Regions from separate parts of the Frankia sp. Mgl5 genome, predicted to be linked through region 1. Evidence: predicted binding sites of a transcription regulator. Region 1 holds the regulator's gene; each other region holds the start of a gene.
What was found. Region 1 encodes LexA, which represses DNA repair genes until DNA is damaged. Its sites were predicted from a motif close to CGAACNNNNGTTCG; they were not measured.
Positions count from the first base shown of each region.

Region 1 (7,179 bases):
GCTCCCACTCCTTCGAGGCCGCGGCGATCAGGCGGGCCTCCTCCGCGTGCACGGTGCGGACGGCGTCGTTCGCCGCCGAGTGCTTGCGCACGACCCGCCGGTGGGCGTCGGCGTTGCGGGCGAAGCCGTCGTAGGCCCCGACGGTGCCGGAGAGCTCCGCCGAGCGGCGGTAGGCGGTGGCGGTCATCAGCGAGGTGATCGCGGCGGCGAGCGCCCGGCCCCCGTCGGAGTCGTACGCGCGGGCGCTGGCCATGAGCAGCGCGCCCAGGTTGGCGTACCCGATACCGAGCTGCCGGTACGCCCGGGTCACCTTGGTGATCTCCGGGGTCGGGAAGTCCGCGAAGCAGATCGAGATGTCCATCGCCGTGATGATCAGCTCGACGGACGCGACGAACGTCTCGGTGTCGAAGGTGCGGTCCGGCCGCAGGAACTTCATCAGGTTCAGCGAGGCCAGGTTGCAGCTCGAGTTGTCCAGGTGGACGTACTCCGAGCACGGGTTCGACGCGGAGATCCGGCCGGACTCCGGGCAGGTGTGCCAGTCGTTGATCGTGCCGTCGTACTGGATGCCCGGGTCGGCGCACTCCCAGGCGGCCTGGGAGATCGTGCGGAACAGCCCGCGGGCGTCCACCGACTCGATCACCCGGTTGTCGAGACGCGCCCGCAGGTCGAAGGACGTCCCGTCGACCACGGCGCGCATGAACTCGTCGTTGACCCGCACCGAGTTGTTGGCGTTCTGGTACTGCACCGAGGCGATGTCGCGCCCGCCGAGGTCCATGTCGAACCCGGCGTCGCGCAGCGCGCGGATCTTGTCCTCCTCACGCGCCTTGGTTTCGACGAACTCGACGACGTCGGGATGGTCGACGTCGAGGACGACCATCTTCGCCGCGCGCCGGGTCGCTCCGCCCGACTTGATGGTGCCCGCCGAGGCGTCGGCGCCGCGCATGAAACTGACCGGGCCGGACGCGGTGCCGCCGGAGGAGAGGAGCTCCTTCGAGGAGCGGATTCGGGAGAGGTTGAGACCGGCACCGGAGCCGCCCTTGAAGATCAGGCCCTCCTCCCGGTACCAGTTGAGGATCGACTCCATGGTGTCGTCCACCGCGAGGATGAAGCACGCCGACACCTGCTGCGGCGCGGCCGTCCCGACGTTGAACCAGACCGGGGAGTTGAAGCTGAAGACCTGGTGCAGCAGCATCCAGGTCAGCTCGTGCTCGAAGATCTCGGCGTCGCTCTCCGACGCGAAGTAGCCGTGCTCGCGGCCGGCCGCGCCGTAGCGGAGCACGACCCGGTCGATGAGCTGGCGCAGCGACGACTCCCGATCGGGCGAGCCGAGCGCGCCGCGGAAGTACTTGCTGGCGACGATGTTGGAGGCGTTGACCGACCAGGCGGTCGGGAACTCCACCCCACGTTGCTCGAAGTTGACCGATCCGTCCCGCCAGTTCGTCATGACGACGTCGCGGGACTCCCACTCCACCTCGTCGTAGGGGTGGACTCCAGGCGTGGTGCGAACCCGCCGGATCTTCAGCCCGGCCACCTTCGCGGCCGATCTGTTCCCCTTGCCGCGGGTCTCGGTCATAGCGCTCCTCGTGTTCGCGTTCGATGGGTTCAAACAGCGGCCACCGGACTTACGTGCCCGGATCAGGCCTGGTCAGGCATGGTCCCGGGCAGGTCCGGCCCGGCGCCGGCAGTGCAGGGCGGGATGGCCGGATCAGCTGTTCCGCTGATCGGCCGGGGTGTGCGTGGGGTCTGGGACGGTATGTGGGGCCTGAGGCCGTGCCGGATCCGGCGGGCACGGCGGCGTACCCGAGGTGGCCGGTCCGGCTGGTGGCGCTCGATGCCCGTGGCCGCGCCGGACGGGATCGGGTCGGGGGCGGGGCAGGGGCACAGGTGGTCGGGTCCGAACATCAGGTGCAAAGGTGCTGGCCGCGGCGCATGCGCCGATGCCTGTATTACGTGCGCCGCGGGCGGCTTCCGTGGCCTCGCGCAGTACACGGACCACCGCGGCTCCGAGACCGGTGTGGCTCCGACTCCGCACCGACACGGCTCCAGGCTGGTTCCATTCCAGGTCGTTACACGGACCTGGACGCTCGCCGGACCGCGCCTCGACGCCTCCCCCGCGCCCGGCCCGCGATGCCGGAGCCGGCAGGCGGCCCACCGGCCGGGTTCGTGAGGCCGGCGCGGATCAGGCTGGGTCACTCATGGACGCCCGGATCCCGGTTCCGGGACCTCGGGCCGGTGCGTCAGGGGCCGGCCGCCGCCCGTGGGCCCGTGGTCACCGGAACGACGACAGCCGAGGCCCCGGTGGCCGCCGGCATCGCGGTCGGCTTCCCGGCGACGGGCGGCTCACCGCCGCCAGCCGACTCGGCACGCAGGGCCGCGATCGCCGCCTCGAAGTCGCCGAGCGACTCGAACGCCAGGTAGACGGAGGCGAAGCGGAGGTAGGCCACCTCGTCCAACTCTCGGAGGGGGCCGAGGATCGCTCGGCCGACATCCTCGGCGGCCACCTCCGCGGAGCCCGAGGAGCGCACCGTCTCCTCGACCCGCTCCGCCAGCAGCGCCAGATCGTCCGACCGGACGGGGCGGCCCTGGCACGCCTTGCGCACTCCCACGATCACCTTCGCGCGGCTGAAGGGCTCGGTGGCCCCGCTGCGCTTACGGACCCGCAAGGAGGCCTCCTCCATGGTCGTGAACCGACGGCCACAGGCCGGACACGACCGCCGGCGCCGGATCGCGGCGCCTTCCTCGGCCTCCCTGCTGTCGACGACACGGCTGTCGGGATGCCGGCAGAAAGGGCACCGCATGGTCCGCTCCCCTCCACCCCGGGCAGGCTGACACTGCCGCCCGCGGGGTGCGTCCGACTGGGTTCCGTCACCTCGACCGGCGGCCCCGTGGACAGACGGTCAAGGCCCTGTGGATTACCTGTGTAACAACCTGTGGATGACTTGCGGTGCTGAAACTACAAGATGTTGTGTCCACCGTAGCGCACACCCCCGACAGATCCGACACCGACCCCTCCGGTGCATGTGGTCCTCAGGTGTGTTCTCGCCAGCCCGCGCCGGGGCCACGACAGGCGGTGACACCAGCCGGACGTGCCCTCGGTGGGGCAGCCGCAACACCTGGCACACCGAACGCACCGGGCATGCCGGGCATGCCGGGCCGCCGAGCCATCGGGCATCGAGCCACCGGGGCATCGGGGCATCGGGGCCGCAGCAGGAAAGCCGGGTCAGGGGAGCCGGAGCTCCTGACCGGGCGTGAGCGTCACCGTGTCGAGGCCGTTCAGGGTCATGAGCCCGCGGACGGTGTCGCGGGTGTCGGCCTCGGGGGCGGCCTCGTGGGCGATCTCCCAGAGCGTCTCCCCGGACCGCACGACGTGCGTCCGGTAGCTCACCGGGACGCCGGTGAACGCCTGTGACGCCGTCACCAGCACCAACGAGAAGACAAGGCCGAGGACCGTGCTCGCCAGCGCCACCACGACGACGCGGCCGCGCCTGGTCAGCCGCAGCGGCGGCCGCGCACCCGACCTCCCCCGCCCACCGGCCCGCGACCGGGACCCGGCCCGAGGTCGAGGTCGAGGTCGAGCCTCAGGCCGGGCGTGGGGCTGAGGCCGGGGACGCTGGGGCTGGGACTGCCCGCTCGGCCCAGGACGCGGCTCGGGCACCGTGGCGGCCGACCCGGCCGCGGCCAACCCGACGGCTGCCTCACGCCACCACATGCCGGGCATCTCGATGACGGACGCCCCGGATCGCCGCTCACCGCCCCGCCTGGACTCAGCAGGCGGCACCGTGGCAGCCGGAGCAGCCCCCGAGAGACCACATCGGGCGCCACGAGAGCGAACCGGGCGCCCTACCGGCACGCGGCCCATGCCGCGCACCGCCACCCCCCGCACCCCGCGGCCACGGACGGCGACTCCGCCCACCGCGGCTCCACGCACGCCACGTGCCCCCCGCGCACCCGTCGCGACCTGCGCACCCTGCCGCAGCGCGCAGCTGCGGGACACCGGGTGACCCCGCCGAACTGACGCATTCCCACCGGCCGCACCGCCACCGTCGGTCATGCCAACCTCCCAGGCACGAACACTTGTTCGATCGAACGCCTGAGCGATTCTTACACGGCCACCACGCACACTTCCCCCGACACGCTCGAACAGACGTTTGAGATTCGGCGACCGGCCGACTACCGTCAAGGACGATCAGTTGTGGACGATCGTGCGAGATGAACCGAGCACGAAGGACCCCGCCAAACCGATCAGCCGAACCGATCAAAAGTTACTAATCGGACAAAGCATTGGAACGACCGGGTGGGTGTTGGCGGAGCCGGGCCGTCGACCACCCGGTCCTTGGCAGCCGCCGGTGGCACCATCCGCCGCGCGTAAGCATCGACAGGAGAGCGGTAGGCGATGACCAGCCAGGAACGGGGTACCCGCCGAGGTGACACCCGTGGCAACGTCCGGGATTTTCCCGACAGCCCCGCGGACGCCTCGGGCCTGACGCAGCGGCAGAAGAAGGTGCTCGAGGTCATCCGGTCCGCGGTGGAGCGGCGCGGATACCCGCCGAGCGTCCGGGAGATCGGCGAGGCTGTCGGCCTGACCAGCACCAGCAGCGTCGCGCACCAGCTCAAGGTGCTGCAGGAGAAGGGGTTCCTCCGGCGCGACCCGAACCGGCCGCGGGCGATGGAGGTGCTTCCGATCGGCGGCGCGAAGGCCGGCGGGCGTTCCCGCGCGGGTGCCGCGGCGGCGGCCGGCGCACCCGCCGAGACAACGGCGCTGGAGGCCGGCACGCCCACCTACGTCCCCCTGGTGGGGCGGATCGCGGCCGGTGGGCCGATCCTCGCCGAGCAGGCGATCGAGGACGTCTACCCACTGCCGAAGGAGATCGTCGGCGAGGGAACTCTGTTCCTGCTCAAGGTGGTCGGCCAATCGATGATCAATGCCGCCATCTGTGACGGCGACTTCGTCGTCGTCCGGCAGCAGCCGGTGGCGGACAACGGCGAGATCGTCGCGGCGATGATCGATGGAGAGGCCACGGTCAAGCGGTTCCGGCAGCGCGACGGCCGGGTGTGGCTGGCGCCGGAGAACCCGGCCTTCTCCGACATCCCGGCCGAGGACGCGACCATCCTCGGCCGCATCGTGGCGGTGATGCGCCGGGTCTGATCCCCGGCACGCGGCCGGCACCGGGCAGGCCGGGCACCGGTCAGACGTCAGGCGTCTGACCGGTGCGGTGTTCAGCTCGCGGTGTTCCGTCGGGGCTGGTGTTCAGGCAGGGTCGTCAGGCGCGGAACGGCTCCAGCTCGGCGGCCAGGCCCACGGGCACGCGCGCGGCGACCTCGGTGCCCTTGCCGGTGTGCTCGACTCGGAGCACCTCGCCGATCTGGTGGATGCGGGAGACGAGATCGCCCCGGGTGTAGGGCACCAGCAGGGACATCTCGACCTCCGGGTGCGGTATCCGCGCCGAGAGCGCCTCCACCAGCTCCTGCAGCCCCGCCCCGGACCGCGCCGAGACAAAGATGGCGTCCGGCACCGCCTGGCGCAGGACGGCGAGCGTGGTCGGGTCGACCGCGTCCACCTTGTTGACCACGATGAGCTCGGGCACCCCGGCCGCGTCGATCTCGGCGAGCACCTCGCGCACGGCCGAGATCTGCCCCATCGGGTCCGGGGCCGAACCGTCGACGACGTGCAGGACGAGGTCGGCGTCCACCACCTCCTCGAGCGTCGAACGGAACGCCTCGACGATCTGGTGCGGCAGGTGGCGCACGAAGCCGACCGTGTCGGCCAGGGTGAAGATCCGGCCGTCGGGCAGCGTGGCCCGGCGCACCGTCGGGTCGAGGGTCGCGAACAGCGCGTCCTCGACCAGTACGCCCGCCCCGGTCAGTCGGTTGAGCAGCGACGACTTGCCGGCGTTGGTGTAGCCGGCGATCGCGACGGCGGGAACGGCACCGCGGCGGCGCGACGACCTCTTGGTCGCCCGGACGGTGGCCATCCCGGTGAGCTCTCGGCGCAGCTTGGTGATGCGCGCGCGCAGCCGGCGACGGTCCGTCTCGATCTTCGTCTCACCGGGGCCACGGGTACCGATCGGCGCCCGGCCGCCGCTGGCGGCCTGCCGGGACATCGACTCACCCCAGCCGCGCAGCCTCGGCAGCATGTACTGCAGCTGGGCGAGCTCGACCTGCGCCTTGCCCTCGCGCGACGTCGCGTGCTGAGCGAAGATGTCGAGGATCAGCGCCGTCCGGTCGATCACCTTGACCTTGACGACCTCCTCGAGCTGGCGCAGCTGGCCGGGGGTCAGCTCGCCGTCGCAGATCACCGTGTCCGCGCCGGTCGCCAGTACGATCTCGGCGAGCTCCTTGGCCTTGCCGGAGCCCACGAAGGTCGCTGCGTCGGGCCTGTCCCGGCGCTGCACGAGCGCGTCGAGCACGACCGAGCCGGCGGTGGTGGCGAGCGCGGCCAGCTCCGTCATGGAAGCCTCGGCCTCGACCTGCGAGCCCGACGTCCACACCCCGATCAGAACGACCTGTTCCAGCCGGAGCTGGCGGTACTCGACCTCGGTGATGTCCTCGAGCTCGGTGGTGAGGCCCGGGACACGGCGCAGCGCGCCACGGTCCTCCAGGTCGAGCCCGTCGCCCTCCTCGTCGAAGAACGAGAACCCGTCGGCCTCGGCCAGGGCGAGCGCGGTGCCGGCGCGACCGTCACGACCCTCGTGGCCGTCGTGGCCGCCGTCGCCCGAGTGCAGTTTCAGATGCGGGGTGGACGCCACAGCGGCGTCAGCGCGAAGACTCATACCATCCGTTCTCAACGCGGCACGGTGACCGCGTCATTCCAGTCCGCCCCGGCCGGGACGGCACTCTTTCGCCCCATCAGCCGGGTTCGCCCGGCCGATGAAACACCGTCACTCTCAGGGTGACACGGCATACCCGCGATCGCGAACCCTTTACCGGACGGTGCCCGCCACCGGACGACCTCGGCAGACCTGAGGCGGGCACCCGGCCCGACGCCCGGGCGCACCCACGCGCCACGGGTCCCCGAGGGAGATCGAGGGACTTCGCCCTGCCTGCCCCGGCCGCGCTCAGCCTGCCTCGGCCGCGCTCAGCCGGCCCCGACAACGCTCGGACGCCGCTCGCCCGCGGGAGCCGCCGGGCCGAAGCCACCCGCCGCGCGCAGCCAGTCGGGACGAAGGACACCGTCCGACA
Region 1 is NZ_JALKFY010000614.1:58,089-65,267, reverse strand. It holds gene MXD62_RS14555 (vitamin B12-dependent ribonucleotide reductase) at 1-1,573, opposite strand, end outside; gene nrdR (transcriptional regulator NrdR) at 2,238-2,798, opposite strand; gene MXD62_RS14545 (LysM peptidoglycan-binding domain-containing protein) at 3,221-3,469, opposite strand; gene lexA (transcriptional repressor LexA) at 4,394-5,146, shown strand; gene hflX (GTPase HflX) at 5,262-6,770, opposite strand; gene dapF (diaminopimelate epimerase) at 7,076-7,179, opposite strand, start outside.

Region 2 (7,179 bases), on a different contig from region 1:
GGCGGACCTCATGGCGCGCGATCGCCTTGAGGTAGACCTCCTCGCGGCGCTCGGCGATGCGCGCCGGATCCAGCTCAGCGGTGCCCATCCGACCGCGCAGGCCGACGACGGCCGCGTGGTCCTGGTCGGTCAGGAACGGCTCGAGAGCGTCCGCCATCGCCTCCGGGTCCTCCGGTGGCACGACGGCGCCGCCCTTCCAGCGGTCGACCCAGGTCGAGACGCCGGTCGTCGCTGTGGCGACCACCGGGCGAGCGGCGGCCATCCCCTCAAGGCCCGCGATGGAGAAGCTCTCGAACCGGCTCGGCACGACGACCGCCCGGCCCTCACCGTAGAGCGCCGGAAGCTCCGTGCGGGAGACATGCCCCTCGAACCGGACCGGAACGCCCAGCTCGGCGGCCTTCCGCGCGAGCCATGCCTCGGTCTCGACGCCTTCGATCCGGCCGGACGACTGCCCGACGAAGATCAGCTTGACCTCGACTCCCCGCGCCAGTAGCCGGGACGCGGCCTCGACGAGCACGTCCAGCCCTTTGCGCCACTCCAGCCGGCCGACCACGACCAGGTTCGGTCCGGTGTGCTCTGCTGTGGGGACGCTCGTGAACGGCACGTTGTCGAACGGGTACGGGATGACGTCAACGTCGGTGTCCGGTCGCAGCCAGTCGAGCTCGTGCAGCGTGTCGACGAGGAGCTGGGACGGGGAAGTCCGCGCGTCCGCTCGCAGTGCCGAGAAGCGGTCGATGCGGTCGGCAAGCTCCCCCTTGCGGCTCAGCTCGGGATCCCGCAGACGGACGTCCATCATCGTCGGAGTGTGCAGGTGGATCACCAGCGGCGTACGCCGACCGAGAGCCGTGAACAGGCCCCGTGTCTCGCCGTCCTGTGTCTCGATGACGTCCGGGTTGATCCCGCTCTGCCGAAGCCAGAAGCCGTACGACACCGCCAGTGAGGCCCGCAGCGACAAGGAGTCACGCGGATGATCCCGGCCGGTGATCAGCTTCGCGGCCGGCCCCAGGTATCGAGTGACAGGCGCACGCAACAGCGGGCGGCGGTGAACGTGAACGCCGTCGAACACGTCGTCGCGGATACGGCGGCCCTGGGTGCACAGCACATGAACCTCATGGCCGCGCCGAACCAGTGCGTGAGCGATGTCGTGCGTGTAGACGCCAGCGCCATCCCAGATGATCGGTGGGTACTGCTCGCATAGGAAAGCGATCCGCATGCACAACTCCAGGCGACCAGCAGGCCAGGTAACTCCGGGCGGCCCATAGTAGTACCGACGCCCCACCTACCAGCAGTCCGCCCGCCGCAACCACCTAATGCGGCCACGGCATGCGGCCACGATAGACACAACAGCACCCTCACGTGAGGGGAATTTACCTCTACATGGCTGTAGAACTTTGCCTGGGCGTTCCAGGGAATTCCCCGCAGACATTCCAGTGAGGACGGAGGATCACCCTTGCAGACACAGGGAGAACCGAACCTGATTCCCGCCGCAACCACCCTGAACCGATCACTCACCGACCGCTCCGAACGGCTGCCCGACCGTGGCCCGGGGACAGTTCCCGGCCCCCTAAGCACCCCGGTCGGGCCCCGTTCGACGCGCAGGTCCGACACTGCATGGCCTGACACAGTCGGCGCCAGCCGATCCGCCGAACGCGACCGGAACGCGATGCGGATACGAATACGGGCGTGACCGGAGCCAGGGCCAGAACCCGGACCGGCGACGCGACCACGCCCACGGCCACCGCCCAGGCACAGCCACCACCACCCGCCCAGGCACTGCACACGGACCCGGCCACGGGCGGCCCGCTCACGGCTCCAGAGGCCTACCTAGCCCGCCCCGAGTACACGGCAAACCGCCAGGCCTTGACCGCGCAGTCGACGGAACCGAAGCCCGCCTGCCGCAGCCACCCGAGTTGGTCGTCGAGCGGAGCGCACCGATCGTGGGCCATGCGCGCGAGCGCCCCCGCCCATTCCTCGTCGTCCGAACCCGCGCCACGGGCCCATCGCTCGTGCATCCGCTCGTACCTCTCGGTGGTCTCCTCATCAGGCCCAACGATCTGTTCCAGATTCACGAACAGACCACCGGGAACAAGTACCGAACGGACACGCCGGAACAGGTTCCGCTTGGCCTCGTCGTCCAGATGGTGGATCGCCAGCGCCGAGACGACCGCGGCGAAGGGACCCACCGGCAGCGGGTCGGTGAGGTCGGCGACCGTCACACCCACCACATGAGCCCGGAGCCGAGACATCGCGCGGTCGATCATCGGGCCCGACCCGTCCATCAGATGCAACCTGACACCGGGCACGACCCCGATCACCGCCGCAGACAACAGGCCGGTTCCCGCGCCCAGATCCAGCACCACCGGTTGCGCCCCACCCAGTTCAGCCACCAGATCCCCGACCGCGCCGTAGAGCAGATCGAAGAACGGAACCAGCCGGCGACGCTGCGCGTCGTAGGTCTCCGGATCCCAGATCATCTCACCATATGAGATTGCAGTCTCACTCATTGGACCAGTGTAGGCCAGAACAGGCGAACGGCACAGCACTCGGAGCAGGTCGAAAGCCCGACGAACCTCGTCGACTAAAGTCACCGGCCCCACAATCAGACCCGACGACCTCGGGCCGATCGGCGCCGCGCTGCTCACTCAGACCACCACGGCGACAACCTCGACGATGCGGGCCGCAGCCTGTTGGCACGCACCAAACCGTCATCGCCACGTTCCCGGCGCGAGACGCGTCGGGGGCTGCGTTTGGGGAGTTGCCCCCTGAACCACCACGGTTCTCACCGAACTGGAGCCCGGCACCCTGGTATCCGAGACCGATGTGGCGCCTACCACCCCGGACCGATCTCCCATTGAGGTCACCGCAATACCGTGCCGCCATGGACCGCCACTGATCCGTCCAGTCGTCGGCCATGCCATCGGCTTCGTGCTGCGCTGGGCCGGCCAGAAAAACGGGGTGCTGTGGATTTCAGGGGAGACTGGCCTCTACCGCGCCGTACGCGAGGTCGGCGACGGTTGACGGTCGACACCGCTTTCCTGCATCTGGGCGGAGTCCGGTTCCCGCTCACCGGCCCCGTCCGATACACCGCGACCGGACACAATGCTGTCGCCTCTGCGGTCAGATGCGCCCCCGCGTCGCGATCCCGGTTCACGACGAGGACTGGACACATTTCCGACAGGGACAAGAATCCATCGAGTGTGACGTCGCCCGCGCACCCGACGATGTACGCAAGGCTTTCCGATGGGCGCCCATCGGTGAACCAGAGAAGGTCAACTCCAGCCATCTTCGAAAATCGCTCACTATTCTAAAATCAATGTACCGATGTTCCACTCCCGGAAAACCCGAGACACCTCGACAGTAGCACGATCGACATCACAGTCAAGACCCGAAGAAATTCGGCGGGACCACTAGTTCCACCACATAAAATTGCCTCATCGATACGGATGATTTGTGAACCGGACGTAGTCCTTCTCTCGAACCTCTTGCCCTGCCCGCCCGCCAGCCATACCGTCGAACACACGTTCGATATCGACGACTTGGCGGACAGGCGGTGACACCATGACCTCCCCTCCCGGCTCGAGGCGTGGCACGTCGCCACGCGGGCAACGCACCGCCACCAACGCGCCCGACGCCAAGATCGGATCCGCCGCCACATCCACCGGATCAGACGGCCGACCCACACCGGGGGATGAGACCGCCACCGTGGTCGGGAGTCCCCCGACGCACTCGACCAGCCCAGGAGAGGACTCGTGGGCAACCAGCGGCGACACCCGCACCCGCGAGGCGCTCGACACGAAAGCCGACGATCTCTTCAGGGAGATCTCTCGCGTCGTCCGCACGATCGCGGCCGGCCACGCGGATCTGCTGACCCTGCTGGCTCAGTTCGCGACCCTCCGGCTCCCGCCAAGCGCCGAGCAATCACTCGTCTCCGACGAGTTCGCGCCCGAAGAGATAGCCACCGCGATGGCGGTCTCGCCCCAGTCGGCCTCCGCCCAACTGACGTTCGCCTGCACCGTCACCCGGCGCCTTCCGAACGCAGTCGACGCACTCAGGGCGGGAGTCCTGGATCTCCAACGACTGCAGTCACTGGAGAAAGCCGTCCACCCGCTCGACGACCGCACCGCAGCCAGAGTCGAAGCACACGTGCTCGCCGGAGGAGCACGACCGAACCGGCGCGCCTTCACCGATGCCTGCAGGCGCGCCGTAGCCAGGATCGACCCCGAAGGCGCGGCAGACCGCGCGGAGACCCGACGCAAGGACCGACGGGTGTGGATCTCTCCCGACGAGGACGGGACAAGCGCGCTCACAGCCGTCCTTCCCACGGAGGACGCCGAGGCCTGCTACCAGCGGATCGATCAGGCTGCCCGTTCCATCAGTGCCAACAGATCCGACGGTGACGACCGGACCCACGCCCAGATTCGTGCCGACGTGCTGGTCGATCTGCTCACGGGCCGAGGCAGCCACGCCACGCCGATGCCGTGCGACATTCAAGTCGTCGTACCCGCGACGACCCTGATGGGCCTGTCCGACGACCCCGGCGAGATTCCGGGGTACGGCCCGATCCCCGCACGAATAGCCCGGGAGATGGCCAAACGGCCGGGCTCAACCTGGCGGCGCATTCTGACCGATCCACAAGGACATCTGATCGAGGTCGCCGACCGGCGTCTACCAAGCGCCGCACAGGTCCGCCATGTTCGCGCCCGCAACCGGACCTGTGTATTCACAGGCTGCACCCGGCCATCACGACGCACGGATACCGATCACACCATCTCCTTCTCCGAGGATGGACGGACTCTGACCAAGAATCTCGGTCCGCTGTGCCGTCGACACCACCGGATGAAACATCGTGGCCACTGGCAGGTCACACAACCTCAGGAAGGAACCTTCGTGTGGACCAGCCCACTCGGGCGAACCAGTGTCACCACCCCTGACACATATCTCGAAGTCGATGTCTCACCCGGGACTACGACCAAGAATCGGCACGCCGAGCACTTGAGGGAAGATCCCGGGTACACGCGGTCCCGTCCGAAAACGCCGACCGGGGCGGGAAAGGATCCCGACTGGCAGATGCCATCCCAGACAAGGCCTGACGTGGCCCGGCGTGAGTCATCTGCTTGGCGTCAGGCAGGATCGGGGCGGGACCTGCGCCGGAGGGAACCGGGCGGCAGAGAAATCGAGGGAGTCAACCAACGTGAGGAACACAACCGCGCCGCCGGAGCTCGCGAGCCGAGTCGGATCCGTCCAGACCTCTCCGGTACGTGAGATTCTCGCGTTGACGGAACGACCAGAAGTGATCTCCTTTGCCGGCGGCCTGCCTGCGCCGGAGTTCTTCGACGCGGAGGGCATCCGGGCTGCCTACGACCGAGTGCTGAGTGAGGATCCGCGCCGGGTATTGCAGTACTCGTCGACCGAGGGCAGCCCGTTGCTGCGCGAGACGATCGCCGCACGGTTGGCTGGCCGGGGCCTACCCACTCATTCCGACGATCTTCTGATCACGACCGGCTCGCAGCAGGCGTTGACCCTCCTCATCACCGCGCTTCTCGAACCCGGGGACGCCGTTGTCGTGGAGGATCCGACCTACCTGGCTGTGCTGCAGTCGTTCGGCTACGCCGGCGCACGGGTCTACCCGGTCACCACCGACGAGCATGGCATCGTTCCCGACGCGCTCGCGGAGGTCGCGGCCCGCGAGAAGCCAAAGCTGATCTATCTTGTCCCGAACTTCCAGAACCCGACTGGTCGGACGGTCCCCGCGGAGCGCCGGTCCGCGATTGCCCGGGTCGCCGCCGAGCGCGGATTCTGGATCATCGAAGACGACCCGTACGGCGAGCTGCGGTTCGAGGGTGCCGCCGTGCCATGGATCGCGTCGATCGAGGACGCGGCGGACCGCACCATCCTGCTGGGAAGCTTCTCGAAGACGATGGCACCGGGGATGCGCCTCGGGTGGTTGCGGGCACCGGAAGTACTACGCCGCGCCTGCGTGATCGCCAAGCAGGCCGCGGACCTGCACACCTCAACGATCGACCAGGCGGCCGCGGCCCGGTATCTGATCGACAGCGACCTCGACGCGCACATCGCCAGGGTCTGCGCGGCCTATCGGCCGAGGCGTGACGCGCTCCTGGCCGGGCTTCCCCGGGGGCTGCCGGCGGGCAGCACGTGGAACCGGCCGGAGGGCGGGATGTTTGTCTGGGCGCGGCTGCCCGATGGCTATGACGCCACGGCGCTCCTCTCGGCTGCGGTCAGGAGACAGGTGGCCTACGTTCCCGGAGCACCGTTCTACGCCGGGCCGGCGGATGCCGCGACGCTGCGGTTGTCCTTCACGACGCACAGCCCGGCGGAGATCGCGGAGGGGGTGACCAGGTTGGCCAAAGCACTCCGTTGAAGGCGGGTAAGCCGTTTAGGCAGGTCAGCCGCTCGGAACGTAGCCCGTCCGTCGTGCCGCCACCGCGAGGCGAGTCTCTTCGGCGATCAGGTCCGCGTTGAGGGCGGCGGCCTTCACGCCGGCGGCGGACGCCGTGATCACTGAGGCCACCACGTCTGCCCCGTTTCCCGCGATCCACACCCCGGCGGCCTGGGTCGCGCCGGTGGGGTCCGACTGCACCTGTGTATACCGCCATCGGTAAGCCGCCGAGAACGCCGATCGGCTGGTCACGGACCTCCCATCCGTGGCAGTACGGGCAGTGCAGGACGGCGTGCCCCCACAGGGCGGCGAGTCCGGGTATGTCCGGCAGCTCGTCCACCAGACCGGTGGTCACGAGCGGCCGGTGGGCTGTAGTGACGCGGCCATCGTCAAGCTCGACACGGAACTGGGGCGGTACTCCGGGTCCGTCAACGACGGTCGGTGTTGACGGGAGGCGATCGAGAGAGGTGGCCGTGGCGGTGACGATCTCACCGCCGTAGCCGATGACCTCGGCCCGTCCGGTTGCCAGGAGCTCACTCGGGGGGACGCCTTCGCGGCCCAGGTAGTTGTGCACGCCCGTGCTGGGCGTTGCGGAGCTCGCCCGCGTCGACCACCAGGAGGGTCCGGCGTGCCCCGGCCAGGGTGAGGGCGCCACTCAGACCGGTGGGCCCACCACCGACGACCACCACGTCGTAGATCTGCTTCATCCGGATACCGCCCTTCGACTGAGGAGTGTTCCGAGCCCGAACCTTCCACATCCGGGAGTGTGTTTGACAAACATC
Region 2 is NZ_JALKFY010000795.1:21,495-28,673, reverse strand. It holds gene MXD62_RS27810 (glycosyltransferase family 4 protein) at 1-1,213, opposite strand, end outside; gene MXD62_RS27805 (class I SAM-dependent methyltransferase) at 1,821-2,504, opposite strand; gene MXD62_RS27800 (HNH endonuclease signature motif containing protein) at 3,703-5,262, shown strand; gene MXD62_RS27795 (PLP-dependent aminotransferase family protein) at 5,192-6,379, shown strand; partial or broken gene MXD62_RS41005 (NAD(P)/FAD-dependent oxidoreductase) at 6,404-7,104, opposite strand.
Region 2: MXD62_RS27800 (HNH endonuclease signature motif containing protein) is a predicted target of LexA. The motif match lies at 3,512-3,525, and genes of this name have one in related genera.

Region 3 (7,179 bases), on a different contig from region 1:
CCGCCGCGCTGCGCGGGGTCTTCGTCCGTGACGTGATGATCCCCGCCCCGGAGGCGCTGCCGTCCTGGAAGACGGTCGCCGCCGCGCTGGACGAGACCGTGCTCCCGTCCCGCGCCTCGGTGTTCGGGGTCCGGGACTTCGCCGGGCCGCTGATCGGCGTCACCCTGCTGCGTGATCTGGCCGCGGTGCCCGCGGACGACCGCGACCTGGCCCGGGTGGCCCGGGTGACCATCCCGCTGGACCGGGTCGCCACCGCCCGTCCGGAGGAGCCGCTCGCCGTGGTCGCGTCGCGGCTGGCGCACCGGCCCGCCGCGGGCGTGATCGTCGTCGTCGCTGACGGCCCGGACGGCCTGCCCGGGATGGTGGGCACCGTGGGCCCGGGCGAACTGGCCCGGGCGCTGGAGACCGCGCCGCTGCACGGCCGGGTGGTCACCCCGGCCAGCTTCGGCCGCCGTCGCCGGTGAGCTCACCGGTCGCGCCGAGAGCCCGGTCCCGCCGGGTTCCCGGCGGACGTCCCCACCGCCGCCGGGCCTGAGCGGCCCGCGCGGCGCGGGCTCGGCGGCCCGTCCTGAACCCGCTCTGGTCACGCTGCTGGCAACGGCGCCCGGCGGACCAGAGCACAGCATTCCCGGCGGGGCCCGTGAGCCCCGCCGGTGACCGCGGCCACCGGCCGCGCCCCCCCGTACCACCCGAAGGAGATTCCGTGGATGTGCCCGCCTGGGCCTGGGCCGCCTTCATTGGCGGCCTGCTCCTGTTGCTCGCCATCGACCTGCTCGCGCACCGCAGAGCGCACGTCATCGGCTTCAAGGAGGCCGCGTGGTGGAGCGTCGGCTGGGTGTCGCTCGGTGTGGCCTTCGCCTTCGTCCTCTGGGCTTGGCAGGGCCCCGGCGCGGCCGGCGAGTACGCGGCGGCCTACCTGCTCGAGAAGAGCCTCTCGGTCGACAACCTGTTCGTCTTCGCGCTGATCTTCTCGTACTTCAAGGTCCCGCGGGAGTACCAGCACCGCGTGCTGTTCTACGGCGTGCTGGGCGCTCTGGTGCTGCGCTTCCTGTTCATCGCGGCCGGCATCGCGCTGCTCGAGAACTTCAGCTTCGTGATCTACATCTTCGGCGCCTTCCTGCTGTACACGGCGTTCAAGATGGTCCGCGACGACGGCGTCGACATGGACCCCGGGCAGAGCAGGGCCGTCCGGCTGTTGCGCCGGGTGATCCCGGTGACCGACGCCTACGAGGGGCAGCACTTCGTCCTGCGGCGCGCGGGCAAGCTGATCGCCACGCCGCTGCTCGCCGTGCTGGTGGCGGTCGAGACCGCGGACGTTCTGTTCGCCTTCGACTCGGTGCCCGCGGCGCTCGGCGTGACGAACGAGACCTTCCTCGTCTACACCGCCAACGCGCTGGCCATCCTCGGCCTGCGGTCGCTGTTCTTCCTCCTCTCCGGGCTGATGGAGAAGTTCCACCACCTGGCGACCGGGCTCGCCGCGATCCTTGCCTTCATCGGGGTGAAGATGCTGCTCACCGACGTCTGGCACATGCCGATCTGGCTGTCCCTCACGGTGATCGCGGTCGTGCTGGCCGGGGCGATCGTCTGGTCGCTGACGACGGAGCCGCCCGCCGAGAACGGCGACGGCGGCCAGGACGGCCACGAGGGTGGGGTCGGCGGCCTCAGCGGGTCCAGCGAGGCCGGCGGGCTCAGTGGGGTCGGCGGGCTCAGTGGGGCCGTCGGAGTCAGCGGGGCCGGCGATGGCGGTCATCTGGTGACCGGCACGGACACCCGGGCCGACGCACCGGCGGCCAACGCGGCGGACTCGGGACGCTAGCCGCCGCCGGCGAGGCGGACCTGGTTCAGGCGGGTCGACGGGCGGGCGCGGGGTGGGTCCCGGTGGGCGGGATCCCGAAAACCGCGATCGTGTCGCGTTCCTGGACCGGGGTCCGCGTCGCCTCCGCGCGCGTGATCCGGTCCCACCGGAAGCAGCGTGGGCCGCTCCGGCGCAGGCACCACGCGAACAGGTACCAGTGGCCTCCGGTGAAACCGATCAGCCGGGGCTCCACCGGACGTCCCTCGCTGACCGCGCCGGCGGCGTCGACGTAGTCGATCGTGATGACGACTCCGTCGAGCAGAGCCGCCTCGACAACGGTGGCCACCGGCCCCCGCAGGGCGCGGACCGGGTCCGTGCCGATCCGCCGTGCCTTTTCGGTGAGCTCCTCGCGGGCGGCCGTGCCGGTCACGCCCAGCGCGTCGAGGACGGCGCCCAGCGCGTCGGCGGCGTCGGCGGCGAACGGGCCGTCCTGGAGCGCGGCCAGCGCCGCCATCACTGCCGCGGCCTGCTTCTCGGTGAGGGCCACCGGCGGCAGCAGGGCGCGGACCATGGCAAACACGGTGCCACGGCGATGTCTCCGTTGCCCGCCGATCACCCGATCCGGGGCGAGGTCGACCCGGCCCGGGTCCGCGGACCATCGAAGCGAGTCGGCTGAGCCAGCCCATGCGCTGCTGGCGCAACACGCTTCAGGGCGGAGCGCCGGCCGCCCCGCTCGGACATGGTCCGGCGGCGGCGTACCGGCCGGCGAGAGCTACCTATTATTAATACGAATTTATGACTCGGCGACGCGCCGATTGTCATGTGGGCGACAGTGTGGCGCTCACGTTAGTGTTTTGAGGCTGCCGGGATCATCCGAGCTTCCCGAATCCCTCTGTTTCTCCTTCAAGGCGGACTATGCACAACCTTCTGGCCGTTGTTGTCTCCTATGGTGGATCACCCCAGCTCCACTGTCTTCTGGCGACCCTGGCCGGGGCTACCGGCTGCCGGGTCGCGCTGGTCGAGAACCGGCCCGGCACGGTGCACGAAGACCTGCCCGCGGGCGTTGAGCTGTACGAGGGGCACGGGAATGTCGGATATGGCACGGCTGTGAACATCGCCGTGCTCCGTGCGCTGCGGCCCGGCCCGGCGCAGGAACCGCGGCCCGCGTCCCCGCCCGAGTGGCTGCTCGTCGTGAACAGCGACGTGACCATGCCTGAGCGGACCAGGGACCTGCTTCCCGATATCCTCGGCTCGATACCCGCCGACGCGGACGTGGTGGGTTTCCCGGTGCGGGCCGAGACCGGCCTCTCCGGCCGGAGCGCGGCGGTGCTTCCGAGTATCCGTACGAATGCGTACACGGCGGTGCGCGGTGAGGTCGCCGCGGTGGAACGCTGGCCCGAGCTCTGCTATCCCGTCGGGGCGTTCTTCGCGATCCGTACCCAGGCGTTCCTCCGGATGGGCGGTTTCGACCCGTCCTACTGGATGTACTACGAGGAAACGGACCTTTTCGCCCGGCTGCACGCGTCCGGTGGCCGCATCGCGTGGATCGACGACTGCTGCCATGTCACCCACGTCGGCGGCGGGACCGTCGGCCGCGCGGGCCTGATGTACGCCGAACTCGGCCGTTCGGCCGCCATCTACGCGCGGCGCCACGGCGACACGCTCGGGCGGGGCTGGCTCGCCGTCCACGTGGCGCAGCTGGCGGCGCTGGCGCTGCGCAAGCTCGCGACCGGCCGGATCCACGACGCGCTGCGCGCGTCGAGGATCCTGTCCGGCGTCGCGACGGGACTGGTCCAGCCTCGCTGGGAGCCCGCCACCCGGTCCCGCTGGCGGGCCGTTCCGGTCGCCACCCGCCGTGACCTGGGCCGGATGGACACCGCCGCGCCCGGGCAGGTGCCGGCGCCCCGGGCGCCCCGGGTGTCCCGCGCGGACCAGTCGCCACAGGTGACCGCCGGGTACCGCTGACCGTCAGGTACAGCCGACTGTCAGGTACAGCCGACCGCCGGGCAGGGTGCGGCTGATCGCCGTCTCACCAGCCGCGGGAGCGCCACTCGGCCAGGTGCGGGCGCTCGGCGCCGAGTGTTGTGTCCTTTCCGTGGCCCGGGTAGATCCATGTCCGGTCGGGCAGCGGACCGAACACCTTGGCCTCGAGGCCGTCCATCAGGGTGGCGAAGGCGGCGGCGTCCCCGAAGGTGTTCCCTGGGCCGCCGGGGAACAGACAGTCGCCGGTGAACAGGTGCGGGGCGTCGCCGTCCTGGTCGTAGAGCAGGGCCACGGAGCCGGGCGTGTGCCCGACGAGGTGCACGACCCGCAGCGTGACCTCGCCGACGTGCACCTCGTCGCCGTCGACGACCGGGTCCATCGTCGGGACCGGGATGGCGGGCGCGTCGAGCGGGTGCGCCACGGTGCGGGCCCCGGTCGCGGCGACGACCTCCTCGAGCGCCTGGACGTGGTCGGCGTGCCGGTGGGTCGTCACCACGGTGGCCAACCCGCTGTCGCCGACGAGGCGTAGCAGCGTGTCGGTCTCGTTCGCCGCGTCGACGAGCAGCTGCTCGCCGGTCGCGGCGCAGCGCAGGAGATAGCAGTTGTTGTCGAACGGGCCGACCGCCACCTTGGTGATCGTGAGGTCCGGGAGCTCGCGGGTGTCCGCCGGCCCGCCGACGGTGACCTCGCCCGTGTATCCGGCGCCGATGTTCATCACGGTTCTCCTCGATCTCTCCGTGGACTGGTCCGCGCGGATCCGTCCGTGGCCGGACCGCCGTGATGGCGGCCGGGTGACGTGGAATGATCCGCGGAGCGCATCCATTCTGATCGGCGTGACCGCCGTGTGCCCTCGACGGAACAAGGATGTGGCCCGCGGGGTTCCCCTGCGCGGAGCCGGGCACCGCCGGTGCGGGCATGTCGGCCCGGGCGTGTAGCGTCGGTCGTGTTCGAACGCGCGTTTGATCCGGTGCCGCTGCGGAGCCGGGCCCGGGGCGCGGCGCCTGCCCGCGGGGCCGCGTAACGGGCCGCAAATCCGTCCGTAGCATGCCTGCCGCAGGCCGCGACAGTTGTCACCCACACCTGATGTCACCCAAACCTGATGTCACCCAAACCTGACTGTCACCTGTATCCGACTGTCACCCACACCCGACCGAAGACCACGAGGGACCTGACGATGGCTGACCGTCTTGTCGTCCGCGGAGCACGTGAGCACAACCTTCGTGACGTCGATCTCGACCTGCCCAGGGACGGCCTGGTGGTCTTCACCGGGCTGTCGGGCTCGGGCAAGTCGAGCCTCGCCTTCGACACGATCTTCGCCGAGGGGCAGCGCCGGTACGTCGAGTCGCTTTCGGCCTACGCCCGCCAGTTCCTCGGCCAGATGGACAAGCCGGACGTCGACTTCATCGAGGGCCTGTCACCCGCGGTCTCGATCGACCAGAAGTCGACCTCGCGCAACCCGCGCTCGACGGTGGGCACGATCACCGAGGTCTACGACTACCTGCGGCTGCTGTATGCGCGGGTCGGCCACCCGCACTGCCCGAAGTGCGGCCGCCCGATCGCCCGGCAGACCCCGCAGCAGATCGTCGACCGGCTCCTGGAGCTCCCCGAGGGCACCCGCTTCCAGGTCCTGGCGCCGGTCGTCCGTGGCCGCAAGGGCGAGTACGCCGACCTCTTCGCCGAGCTGCAGAGCTCCGGCTTCGCCCGGGTCCGGGTGGACGGCACCGTCGTCGCTCTCACCGAGCGCCCCAAGCTCGAGAAGCAGCGCAAGCACACGATCGAGGTCGTGGTCGACCGGCTCGCGGTGAAGGAGTCGGCCAAGCGCCGCCTCACCGACTCGATCGAGACGGCGCTCAAGCTCGGCAGCGGCCTGGTGCTGCTCGACTTCGTCGACCGGGATCCGGCCGACCCCGACCGGGAGCGGATGTACTCCGAGCACCTGGCCTGCATGTACGACGACCTCTCCTTCGAGGAGATGGAGCCGAGGTCGTTCTCGTTCAACTCGCCCTTCGGGGCCTGCCAGGAGTGTTCGGGTCTGGGAACCCGCAAGGAGGTTGACCCCGACCTCGTCGTGCCCGACCCGACGCTCTCGCTCGCCGAGGGCGCGATCCAACCGTGGGCCGGCGGGCACAACAAGGAGTACTTCGAGCGGCTGCTGACGGCGCTCAGCGAGGACCTCAGCTTTCGGATGGACACCCCGTGGGAGGGGCTGCCGGAGCGCGCCCGCAAGGCGATCCTGCACGGCAGCGGCGAGACCGAGATCCACGTCGGCTACACGAACCGCTACGGCCGCAAGCGCTCCTACTACACGTCCTTCGAAGGCGTGATGGCCTTCCTGCGCCGCCGCCACTCGGACGCCGAGTCCGACAGCAGCCGCGAGCGCTACGAGGGCTACATGCGCGACGTGCCCTGCCCGGCGTGCCGGGGCGCCCGGCTCAAACCGGAGTCGCTGGCCGTCACGCTCGGCGGCCGCTCCATCGCCGAGGTCTCCGGGATGTCGATCGGGGAGTGCGCGGCATTCCTGCGCGGCGTCGAGCTCAGCGAGCGGGAGCAGGCCATCGCCGGGCGGGTCCTCAAGGAGATCGACGCACGGCTCGCCTTCCTGCTGGACGTCGGCCTCGACTACCTGTCCCTGAACCGTTCCGCCGGCACGCTCGCCGGTGGGGAGGCCCAGCGGATCCGCCTCGCCACCCAGATCGGCTCGGGGCTGGTCGGCGTGCTCTACGTGCTCGACGAGCCGTCGATCGGCCTCCACCAGCGGGACAACCGCCGTCTCATCCAGACCCTCGTCCGGCTGCGCGATCTCGGCAACACGCTGATCGTCGTGGAACACGACGAGGACACGATCCGTGCCGCGGACTGGGTGGTGGACATCGGCCCCGGCGCCGGTGAGCACGGCGGCCGGGTGGTCGTCTCCGGCCCGGTCGAGGAGCTGCTGAGCAGCGAGGAGTCGATGACCGGCGCCTACCTCTCCGGTCGGCGGCAGATCCCGGTGCCCGACATCCGCCGCGCGCCGACGAAGTCGCGCTCACTGACCGTGCACGGCGCCCGGGAGCACAACCTCCGGGACGTGACGGTGTCGTTCCCGCTCGGCTGCCTGGTGGCGGTCACCGGCGTCTCCGGCTCGGGCAAGTCGACGCTGGTCAACGACATCCTCGCCAGCGTGCTCGCGAACCATCTCAACGGCGCGCGCGAGGTGCCGGGCCGGCACCGCACGGTGTCCGGCCTCGAGCACCTCGACAAGGCGGTGCGGGTCGACCAGTCACCGATCGGCCGGACCCCGCGGTCCAACCCGGCGACGTACACGGGCGTGTTCGACCACATCCGCCGGCTGTTCGCGGAGACGACCGAGGCGAAGGTCCACGGGTACCTGCCGGGCCGGTTCTCGTTCAACGTCAAGGGCG
Region 3 is NZ_JALKFY010000009.1:40,298-47,476, reverse strand. It holds gene MXD62_RS06655 (peptidase M50) at 1-464, shown strand, start outside; gene MXD62_RS06650 (TerC family protein) at 704-1,816, shown strand; gene MXD62_RS06645 (YafY family protein) at 1,842-2,366, opposite strand; gene MXD62_RS06640 (galactosyltransferase-related protein) at 2,711-3,760, shown strand; gene MXD62_RS06635 (MBL fold metallo-hydrolase) at 3,825-4,493, opposite strand; gene uvrA (excinuclease ABC subunit UvrA) at 4,953-7,179, shown strand, end outside.
Region 3: uvrA (excinuclease ABC subunit UvrA) is a predicted target of LexA. The motif match lies at 4,727-4,740, and genes of this name have one in related genera.